DNA from 2 places in the Shewanella sp. HL-SH8 genome. Region 2 is predicted to be linked to the other one. Evidence: riboswitches for the same ligand, from Rfam matches in the RefSeq annotation. Region 2 holds a riboswitch; the other holds the start of a gene.

Region 1 (5,850 bases), 340 kb from region 2:
AGATGACAAGGTGCAGCCACTGCCATGGTTGTTTACGGTATCAACGCGATCTGAGCTTAATATAAACACGCTGTTGTTATGCTCGGCGCTGCCACCTTCAACATGATGACAAATATAAACATCATGGGCTTTGTCAGCTTGCCATGGCGCATCGCCACCTTTGGCGACAACAGCACACTCAAAATAATCACTCACCCGCTTGGCCATATTAACCATGCAATCAAGCGTCATATTTTGTGTATCAGTTAACTTATGCTGACTGCCACTATCATCTGCCACGTTAGCTTTTGATACTTTAGTTTCTGTCGCATTAGTGTGTATTGCATTAGTTTCTGTCGCGCGAGCATCTATCGCTTCAACAAGGCTGATTAACTCCATCTGATTTGGGGTGATCATATTAATCACTCCTTTAAATGGACTAAAATCTAGCCTGTGCTGATTAAGCTTATCACCGCTGCTGGCCACCATAACAGGGTCGAGGATCACTGCTATGCTTGCCCTACCATCGAGCTCGTTATTAGTACTAGTGCTAAAATTTCGCAACCAATTAGCCAGCTGATTAAGCTGATGTTGATTGGCAAGCAAACCAATTTTAATTGCTTTAGGCGGCATGTCGGTGACTAACGTATTGAGCTGTGCCAGTAACATTCTTTCTGACACAGCCTCAACTAAACTCACCTTTACCGAGTTTTGGGCAGTTAGCGTGGTGATGACACTGCAACCATGGCATTGCAAGTCAGCAATAGTGGCTAAGTCGGCTTGAATACCCGCTCCGCCACCACTGTCTGATCCTGCAATAGTCCACACTATCGGTTTAAGCCCAGCTGACTTTTTAACAGCTGATTGGACAGATTGAATTATTGGCGCCATTACTCAGCAACCTCTGCCACCGATTTTTGATGATACAAGTTAGAACCGGTCGCTTTAAATTCCGCTGACTTTTGTGCCATTTTTGCAGCTATTGTGTCTTTTGACTGAGTAGGTAGCAGATCACCTTGTGCTTGATAGGATTGATAATCAGCTGGCGAAATCACTTCAACATTTTGCAGCGCTTGTTTTTCAAGGTTGGCGGCATATTCACGCACATCTTGAGTGATTTTCATCGAGCAGAATTTAGGGCCACACATAGAGCAAAAATGGGCGACTTTTGCCGACTCCTGCGGTAATGACTCATCGTGATAGGCTCTGGCTGTGTCAGGATCAAGCCCTAGGTTATATTGATCTTCCCATCTAAATTCAAAACGGGCTTTTGATAATGCGTTATCACGTACCTGTGCCCCCGGATGTCCTTTGGCGACATCGGCGGCATGTGCTGCTATCTTGTAAGCTATTAGCCCTTGTTTTACATCTTCTTTGTTCGGTAGACCTAAATGTTCCTTGGGTGTGACATAACACAGCATAGCGACGCCATACCAGGCCATCATTGCCGCACCTATGCCAGAGGTAAAATGATCATAACCCGGTGCAATATCGGTCGTTTGTGGTCCTAAGGTATAAAATGGCGCCTCATCACAAAGTGCTAATTGCTTTTCCATATTGATTTTAATCAACTGCATAGGCACATGGCCAGGGCCTTCTATGATGGTTTGTACATCATATTCCCAGGCAATTTTAACTAGCTCACCTAAGGTCTCTAATTCGGCAAATTGCGCTTCATCATTGGCATCGGCAATCGAACCTGGACGCATACCATCGCCTAATGACAGTGACACGTCATAGGCGGCACAAATCTCACAAATATCTCGAAAGTGCTCATACAAAAAGCTTTCTTTATGATGACTTAAACACCATTTTGCCATTATCGACCCACCACGAGACACCATGCCGGTTAAGCGTTTGGCTGTCATGGGGACATAGCGTAATAACACGCCAGCATGAATGGTAAAGTAATCTACGCCCTGCTCGGCTTGTTCAATCAAGGTATCTCTAAACACTTCCCAAGTAAGATCTTCTGCCACGCCGTTTACTTTCTCTAGCGCTTGATAAATGGGGACTGTGCCAATAGGAACAGGTGAATTACGAATTATCCATTCGCGGGTTTCGTGAATATATCTGCCAGTCGATAAATCCATTACCGTGTCAGCGCCCCAACGTGTCGACCACACCAACTTCTCAACTTCTTCTTCGATGGACGATGTCACCGCTGAGTTACCAATATTGGCGTTCACTTTAACCAAAAAGTTACGCCCAATAATCATAGGCTCTGACTCTGGATGATTAATATTAAGCGGAATAATAGCGCGTCCTCTCGCCACTTCACTGCGGACAAATTCAGGGGTAATTAACTCACCAATCACAGCACCAAAAGCTTCACCCTTAGCTTTTTTTGTTAGCACAGGATCGCTAACCTCTTGCCTTGCCATGTTTTCACGTATAGCAATGTATTCCATTTCAGGAGTAATAATCCCCTGGCGAGCGTAATGCATTTGCGTCACTCGCTTACCCACTTTAGCGCGGCGCGGTGGCACTAGCGCATCAAAGCGTAAATGGTCCAAACCATCGTCAGCTAAACGTTGTTGGGTAAAATGAGAGCTAGCACCATCAAGTGCTTCGGTATCGTCACGCTCTTCAATCCAAGTTTGACGAAGCTTGGCTAAACCCAAGCGCACATTGATTTCAGCATTGGGATCAGAATACGCACCAGCACAATCGTAAACCTTTAACGGAGGATTTTGCTCTGTAAGGGGATTGGTGTCATCACCGCCCAAAATGGTATCGGTTTGATGAATTTGGCGCATGGCTACGTGTAAATCAGCACGGCTACCTTGCAGATAAATTTTCTCAGAATTGGGATGTTGTAATGGTTTTAAGTTATCAATAAAAGCTTGTGCGCTAGCACGGGTTTCGCGACGATTTGACATGAGCAACCTCGAATAAAATGAGAGAAAGTTGCTTGTCTGGAGGAAAGTGTGTTGAGAGCGAGCAATATCGTTAACGCAATTCAAACAATGGTTAGACTCAATTGCTGTCAATAATCAAAAGAGGTAAACACGGGTAAAACTAAGTGGATATGGTAAAACCACTTAAGTTTTACGCATGAATAATCACCAAGGATTATTATGCTTGTTACCTACGCAGGTTTTAGCCTGATCAGGTTCAACGGATCCCGAATTAACGGTCTCAGCCTTAATGGCACTCCGACAAGATTCGGTAAGTATAGCCAGAAATAAACCTCAATAACAAGATGTAATATCTGCATATGTTTTCAAGGTGATCTTTAACCGCCCAAGTTGAGCAATAAAGAAAAATGAATTATTTTTCAATAACTGTCGCAGTCTCCCCACTAACCTAGTTATAATTAGCGGGTTTATGTAAACGCAAAGATGCGTAGAATTTTAGGAGATAATTTCCATGCCAGGTTTTGAATTATTCGGTCCAGAAGAAAAGCAGGAAGTCGCTGACGTAATGGAGAACGGTTTTACCTTCCGTTACAACTTTGACCATATGCGTAATGATCGCTGGAAAACTCGCGACATGGAGCAATTACTCTGTGAGAAGATGAACGTTAAACACGCTCATCTTGTATCAAGTGGTACTGCTGCACTTCAAACTGCTATGGCTGCAGCGGGTGTTGGCGCAGGTGATGAAGTTATTGTACCGCCGTTTACTTTTGTGGCTTCTGTGGAAGCAGTATTTATGGCTGGCGCAATCCCCATTTTTGCTGAAATTGATGAAACCTTATGTTTATCGCCAGAAGGCATTGAAGCGGTTATCACCCCACGCACCAAAGCAGTAAATCTAGTGCAAATGTGTGGCTCTATGGCAAAAATGGATGAAATCAAAGCCGTCTGTAAGAAGCACAACTTGATTATTCTTGAAGATGCTTGCCAGGCCATAGGTGCAAGCTACAAAGGTCAAGCACTAGGCACTATCGGTGATGTCGGTTGTTACTCTTTTGATTCTGTTAAAACCATCACTTGTGGTGAAGGTGGCGCTATTGTCACTAACAATTCAGATATCTACAACCACAGCCATATGTTCTCTGATCATGGCCATGACCACGTTGGCAGTGACCGGGGCGCTGAAGGTCACCCAATAATGGGATTGAACTTCCGTATATCTGAAATGAACGCCGCGATGGGTTTAGCCCAGTTACGTAAGCTAGACAAAATTATTGCGATTCAACGTAAAAACAAAAAGACCATTAAAGATGCGATGGCACAAATTCCAGAAGTGACTTTCCGTGAACTACCTGATCCAGAAGGTGACTCAGCAGGTTTCTTAAGCTTCTTCTTGCCTACAGAAGAGCGCACAATTGAGATAAACAAGAAACTTGCGGCAAACAAGGTCGATGGTTGTTTTTACTGGTATATCAACAACTGGCATTACCTCAAAAATTGGAAACATATTCAGGAGCTTAAAGCCCCTGCTGCGTTACCAATTATGTTAATTGCTGACCGCCCTGACTATACACAAATTAAAACACCAAAATCAGATGCCATTATGAGCCGTACGATTTCGATGTTAATTAAACTGTCTTGGACAGATGAGCAAATTGCAGAGCGTATTGAAAACATCAAACGTGCTTTTGCTTAAATAACTTATCTTCTATCACCTCATTTGAGGTGATAGTACTTTTTACAGTAAATATCTCAACTGGAGAGTGTTGTAATGAGTTTTAAAAATTTTAAATGTGTACCAAAAATGATTTTTGGCCGTGGTTCGTTCGTGCAATTGGACGTGGTATTAGAGCAAGAGCGCAAAGAAGCCGATGATTTTGTGGTATTTCTGGTTGACGACGTACACCAAGAAAAACCATTAGCAGGGCGAGTTCCCAACAAAAGCCAAGACTTAGTCATTTACGTTAACGTAGATGACGAACCTACAACGGTACAAGTTGATGCATTAACAGCACAAGTGAAAGCCTTTAACACTAAGCAACCAGTCAGTGTTGTTGGTTTAGGCGGCGGCTCTACTATGGATTTAGCCAAAGCGGTATCGCTTATGCTGACTAACCCAGGCAGCTCATCTGAATACCAAGGTTGGGATTTAATTAAAAACCCTGCAATTCACCACATTGGTATTCCTACAGTATCCGGTACCGGCGCTGAAGCATCACGTACTGCGGTACTTTGCGGCCCAGTGCGTAAGTTAGGCTTAAATTCTGACTACACTGTGTTTGATCAAATCATTATGGATTCTGAGTTAATTGCAGGTGTCCCAACCGATCAATGGTTCTACACTGGTATGGATTGCTTTATCCACTGTGTTGAGTCTTTACAAGGTACTTACCTGAACGAATTTGCTAAGGCCTTCGCTGAAAAATCGATGGATTTATGTCGCCAAGTTTACCTAGACGATCATCCAGAAAAAGATGACAAGCTAATGATGGCCTCTTACATGGGCGGAATGAGCATTGCTTATAGCCAGGTGGGTGCATGTCATGCGGTGTCTTACGGTTTAGGCTATGTATTAGGCTACCATCACGGTATCGGCAACTGTTTAGCATTTGATGTGTTAGAAGAATTCTATCCAGAAGGTGTGAAAGAATTCCGTAAAATGATGGAAATTCACAACATCACTCTACCGAAAAACATCTGTAAAGACTTACCAGACGAGACTATTGCTAAGATGGTTGCAGTCACTAAGAGCATGGGCCCATTATGGGACAATGTTTACGGTAAAGGCTGGGAAGAAAAAGTTACCGATGAAATGCTGACTAAGCTGTTCCGTCGTATATAATACGTCTAAGTCATTTTGTCATAAGGGCTCAGATGAGCCCTTTTGTTTACCATTAAAATAGGTTTTTATTGATGAATGTTACTCTATTAATTCCAGCTCGTTATGGTTCAAGCCGTTTTCCTGGAAAGCCATTAGCGCCGATTAATGGTAAACCGATGATCCAACACG
Region 2 (5,850 bases):
ATGGCTGCAAAGGGATAAATAGGTGCGATAGCCTGTTTCGACTTCACCTTGTTCACTTTTAGGTAAATCATTGCGTGAACACATTAAGGCAGTAGAGGCTTTATGCTCTAAACCACCAAAGCCATTATCTAATACCGTGGTCATAAACACATAGCGTTCAAACGGAGCAGGGGTATCAAAAAAGTGAATTTGGTATTCGCAAATTGCTTTTAAGTCTTGCTTTAAGCGGGCCATATTGGCGCGATGCTTTCCACTTAACACAATATCGTGTGGTACGCCTGCAGCGACAAAAGTATCAATGGTTAAGTCGCCCATTTCAATCGGATGATCAATTAAGTCCTGGTAATTTTCAGCGGTAAACTCGCCAAAACCAAATTGTTCCCCCGCTGCGCGTGTCATGCTGGTGGCCACTTTCCATTGGGCTAAGTCATTCAATGCTGGTGGCGCTATCGTAACCTGTTGAGGGTGATGCTCTAATCCATTAGCAGCGAGAAAAACTGAGCTACCATTAAAAAAGCCATGATTAGTATCAAGGTGAGCTGTACGCACCGATAAGTCCCAGGCATAAATTTGATAACGCAAGGTAATCGTGGTTGATTGATTATCCACTTGCCATGTTTGTTTATCGAGTTGCGTAAAGCCAATCGGCGCATCATTTTCATCAAAAAATTGAATGTCGATGATGTTCTTAGCAAAGTCACGGATCATATAACTGCCCGGTAACCAGGCAGGTAAGCTGAATATTTGATGTGGCTGAGCATTATTCAATGTGGCGGTTACGGCAAATAAATGGGCTTTGGGATCGATGGCATGAATGTGATGATGCATAAAAGGTCCAGTCGCTAAAAACGATAATGAACCCATGCTGCCAAAATTGCCGAGTTTACGCAAACGACTACAATGAAAAAGCATCATTAGCGGTTATATTTATTGAAAAATACTATAAACTTAAGCCTATCCACATTTTGTCATTCAACATGGCTACCGCAAAAAGGACAATCAAATGGCTGAAGAAACCATTTTTAGCAAAATTATTCGTCGTGAAATTCCTGCTGACATTCTTTATCAAGACGATTTGGTTACTGCATTTCGTGATATTTCACCGCAAGCACCGACGCATATTTTGATTATTCCTAACCATCTAATTGCGACTGCAAATGATGTTAAAGCATCGGACGAATTAGCCCTAGGTCGGATGATGACTGTCGCGGCCAAGCTTGCCGATGAAGCAGGCATTGCCGAAGATGGTTATCGGTTGATCATGAACTGCAATAAACATGGTGGCCAGGAAGTGTACCATATTCATCTGCATTTATTAGGTGGTAAGCCGCTTGGACCTATGTTGAGCCGCGGCTAATGAAAATTAATTCTGATTTTTTCCCGTTAACGGAAGTGGCAACCCGATTTGTTAATCAATTAGCCCAGTGTCGTCGATTAGGCTTGTCGGTTAAAGAAGCCAGCGAACACCATGTACTTATTGAACTACCTTATAGTCAAGATATTATCGGTTATCCAGATACAGGTGTTATTCACGGCGGTGTGATCACCACATTGATTGATACAACCTGCGGCACTGCGGTAGTGTGTGCAATTTTAAAAAAATATCAAACCTTAGAAATATCACCCACATTAGATCTACGTGTCGATTATATGAAACCGGCTGAGCCGCACAAAGCTGTGTATGCGTTTGCTGAATGTTATCGATTATCCTCTAGCGTAGCCTTTACCCGTGCAATCGCTTATCAGGACAGCATTGATGAGCCTATCGCCCATGCCGTTGGCACCTTTATGCGTATCAGTCCCGAAATGGTCGGCGAAGAGTTTCGCCAGGCATTAATGGGCAATTTACCGGAGGCCAAACATGACTGAATTTAAAACCTTAGCAACTCAAGGCGATACGCCAGACTCTTCAGCCTCACTGGATGTGAGAGATGTGGTAAAACGTGCGATTGAACTGAATGACTACAGTTATTTACTGGCTAAAGTACCGTATTCACAATTTATTGGTATGTCGGTAGAACGTTTTGGCGACGAAATGGTGTTTAAATTACCCGCTAAGGATGACAATATAGGTAACCCTATATTGCCCGCTATACACGGTGGTGTAATAGCAGGTTTTATGGAAATGTCGGCAATTGTGCAATTAATGGTGTTTATGCAAGCCAAGAAGGTGCCTAAAATTGTCGATTTCTCCATCGACTATTTACGCGCAGGTTTACATCAAGATACCTTTGCAGAATGTAAAATTACTCGCCAGGGACGAAGAGTCGCGAATGTGAGTATTAATTGCTGGCAAACCAATAGAAAGCAGTTAATTGCCACTGCTAGAGCACATTTTTTGATTGAATAAATGAAGAGGCTTTGCAATGAATATCAAAAAGTTAACGGGTTACTTCGTATTATCTGCAAGTTTATTGTTGTCAGCCTGTGCAAATCATACAGCGGGTATTTCAGTTAATTCCCAAGGCGAAGTACGAGTCGATAACAGTACTTTTGGCCGACAAGTGTCAGTGACTAATGTGAATGAGCGCCAGAGCGCAGATTTAATTCAAGCAGCGGCACAAATCAATAGTTTAGTGGCAACAGATTTACGCCTACAGTATAAATTCACCTGGTTTGATGCCAGTGGTTTTACCATTGAAGATGAAGCCACTAGCTGGAAGTCACTTAAGCTACACGGCAAACAACAAATGCAAGTTAATGCGGTTGCCCCTAATGCCACAGCCACTCGGTTTGAGGTGTATATTCGCCAGGCATTTTCAAATTAACCGATAACTTAGCTAAACCGCAGTTTAGCTTTTAAGATGAGTAAAAATCCACGTTTTTTAAGCCAGCATTTGCTGGCTTTATTTTTAGTCAGAAAAAAGTATTAGTTTTGCCTGCTAGCGAGCTAAATTTAAGATATAATCCCCTCCGCCAAGGGGTGTTTTACTGGTTAAATTTTATATTTAATTGAAAAACTGAGATATCAAATGATGAACCCTTAGAACCTGATCCGGCTAATACCGGCGTAGGAATGGGCCACTTCGATCTCATGGATGTGCACTTCTTTATCGCTACTTGCCGGATCTCAAACTTAATATTTGAGGTCCTATGCTTCCTGTAAAAAATATCTTCCCAGTAAAATCATCACTCGCATTAGCTGTTCTTACGGCACTTTATGCAACCAATGGTCTTGCCGCAACTGAATCTATTGAGCGTATCGCACCTGAATCTGAAAAGATGGAAGTGATTGTCGTAAATGCAGATTTCAGCAATATCAGTCTTGATAAAATGCCTTCAAGTGTCACGGTTATCGATGCCCAGCAATTAGAAGATGAAGGCGCGCAGCATTTTGAAGATGTATTAAACTCTATTGCTAACTTTAACTGGTCGGGTGGTAGCTCACGCCCAAAATACTTCCAAATACGCGGAATTGGCGAACAAGAGCAATATCAAGGCGCGCCTAACTCATCGGTTGGTTTTATTGTTGATGATATCGATTTGTCAGGTCTTGGCATGGTGTCAAGCATGTACGATATGCAACAGGTTGAAGTATTACGTGGTCCACAAGGCACACAATACGGCGCCAATGCATTAGCGGGTTTGATCTACCTTAAAAGTAATGACCCAACAGACACGTTTGAAAATGGCGCCAAAGTCAGTTTAGGTGATGATAATCTGCAAACTTTTTCAGGTTTTAGCTCTGGTCCTATCACGGATTCAGGAAAGCTACTTTATCGAGTCTCGCTTGAAAAGCATGATCAGAATGGTTATAGAAACAACAGCTATTTAGGCCGTGATGATACCAATCAACGTGATGAATTGACCACCCGAGCAAAATTACGTTGGTATGCCACCGATGATGTACAGGCAGACTTAACCTTGTTACACGCCAACTATAACAACGGTTATGATGCATGGACATTGGATAATAATGGTTTTGATACCCTAACTGATCAACCGGGTATTGATAATCAAAAAACCACTGGCGCAGGGCTAAAACTGTCGTTCACAGGCGCTAAATATTTTGAATTAACCTCATTAACCTCATTTGCACAAACTGATCATCAACATGGATACGACGGTGACTGGGCTAATCCTGCTTATTGGAGCAGTAAAACCTGTAATGAATATGATGATAACTGGAATGTCACCGGCTCAGCACCTTGTGTTTACGATTATACCTGGAACAAAAAGGGCGATCGTAACACTGTATCGCAGGAGTTTCGCTTCACATCAAACCAGGCAAGTCGTATTTTTAATGACTCAACTGACTGGTTAGTTGGCGTGTATGCCATGAATCTTCAAGAAGACAATGACTTATATTCTGAATATAACACCTGGCCAGATGAAGTACTGCAATCAAGCTATGATGCATCTAATTTCGCGGTATTTGCGCAACTTGATAGTCATTTAGGTGACGATTACTTACTGTCTAGCGGATTGCGCCTTGAGCGCCGCAACAGTGAGTATTCTGATACTAATAATGACAACTTCAAGCCTTCTGAAGACATGTGGGGCGGCCATATAGCCTTGTCTAAATCGCTTAATGCTGCACACAATGCTTATGCGAAAGTCGCGCGTGGCTACAAGGCGGGTGGTTTTAACATGACTTTACCGGCAGAGTTGGCTGATAAAAAACAATTCGATTCTGAAATTTTATATAACTACGAGTTGGGTCTTAAGTCTGTGTGGTTAGCGGGGGCAATTGATACTAACTTTGCGCTTTTCTTTATGGACAGGGAAGAGCAACAAGTTGCAGCATCATTACAAGATCCTGAAAATCCACAACGCTTTGTGTTATTCACTGAAAATGCAGGCAGCTCAAGTAACTATGGCGCCGAACTTGACTTGAATTGGTACGCGACTGAAAATCTGCAAATGTACGGTAGTGTTGGCTGGTTAGAAACAGAATATGGCGATTATAGCTACCAGGATAAAAATGGGACTATTGTTGATTTATCTGGACGCGAATTAGCTCACTCTCCCAACTTTACTTACAGTGCTGGTGTGACTTATCTAGCTGACTCCGGTTGGTTTGCCAATATTAATACTAGTGGTAAAAGTGACTTCTATTATTCAGACAGTAATGACTCTCAATCCGACGCTTATAACATAGTCAATACTCGCCTAGGTTATGAAACACCAACCTGGTCGGCCTATTTGTGGGGGCGTAATGTGTTTGATGAAAACTATGGCGTGCGTGGATTCTACTTTGGTAACGAGCCCGATACAGATTGGGCTGATAAGCAATACATTCGTTACGGTGACCCACGTCAAATTGGCGTAACTTTCGACTATAAATTTATGTAATTTTTCGTGAAGCTCATTTGCATCATATGTTGATATTGGACGTTGTTAAATGAGCTTAACCATTGCGGCGGTATGGTATTTCCAGGCGCCGCAAAATACTATTTTAGGGGCAATAATGAAATTAACTGCAGAAATTAGCATGTATCCATTTAATGAAAATTACCTAGACCCTATTAAGTGGTTTATAGGCCGTGTTGACAGCTATAGCAATATTGAGCGAGTAACTAATGCTATGGCAACACAGATATGTGGAGAGTATGGGGATGTTATGTCGATGCTGGCGATTGAAATGCAAGCGGCACATGATAAGTGGGGCAAGGCGGTATTTGTATGTAAGTTTATTGGTGGTGAACTTAATTTAGCCCACAGTGAGTAATGTTTATGTTTGAATTTAGCCAAACAATAAGCCAGGCCTTCAATGAAATGAGTGTCATGACCGCCTGGGAGGCCGTTGCAGTCATTTTAGCCGTGGTGTACCTAGCATTAGCCATGCGCACCAATATTTGGTGCTGGGCAGCGGCGTTTATCAGCACGGCAATTTATACGGTACTTTTC

What was found. A riboswitch is a leader RNA that binds a small molecule or an ion and turns the genes downstream of it on or off. The one in region 2 is predicted to bind thiamine pyrophosphate.
Region 1: it holds a riboswitch for thiamine pyrophosphate, as region 2 does, so the genes downstream of both, thiC (phosphomethylpyrimidine synthase ThiC) here and ACRWQN_RS13680 (TonB-dependent receptor) in region 2, are expected to answer to the same signal.

The regions. Positions count from the first base shown of each region.
Region 1 is NZ_CP195039.1:2,761,988-2,767,837, forward strand. It holds gene ACRWQN_RS12195 (bifunctional hydroxymethylpyrimidine kinase/phosphomethylpyrimidine kinase) at 1-870, opposite strand, end outside; gene thiC (phosphomethylpyrimidine synthase ThiC) at 870-2,861, opposite strand; TPP riboswitch at 3,051-3,150, opposite strand; gene kdnA (8-amino-3,8-dideoxy-alpha-D-manno-octulosonate transaminase KdnA) at 3,352-4,536, shown strand; gene kdnB (3-deoxy-alpha-D-manno-octulosonate 8-oxidase KdnB) at 4,612-5,682, shown strand; partial or broken gene kdsB (8-amino-3,8-dideoxy-manno-octulosonate cytidylyltransferase KdsB) at 5,754-5,850, shown strand, end outside.
Region 2 is NZ_CP195039.1:3,100,668-3,106,517, reverse strand. It holds gene ACRWQN_RS13705 (M61 family metallopeptidase) at 1-828, opposite strand, end outside; gene hinT (purine nucleoside phosphoramidase) at 1,004-1,357, shown strand; gene ACRWQN_RS13695 (PaaI family thioesterase) at 1,357-1,869, shown strand; gene ACRWQN_RS13690 (PaaI family thioesterase) at 1,862-2,350, shown strand; gene ACRWQN_RS13685 (YcfL family protein) at 2,373-2,768, shown strand; TPP riboswitch at 2,910-3,034, shown strand; gene ACRWQN_RS13680 (TonB-dependent receptor) at 3,094-5,295, shown strand; gene ACRWQN_RS13675 (hypothetical protein) at 5,411-5,671, shown strand; gene pnuC (nicotinamide riboside transporter PnuC) at 5,677-5,850, shown strand, end outside.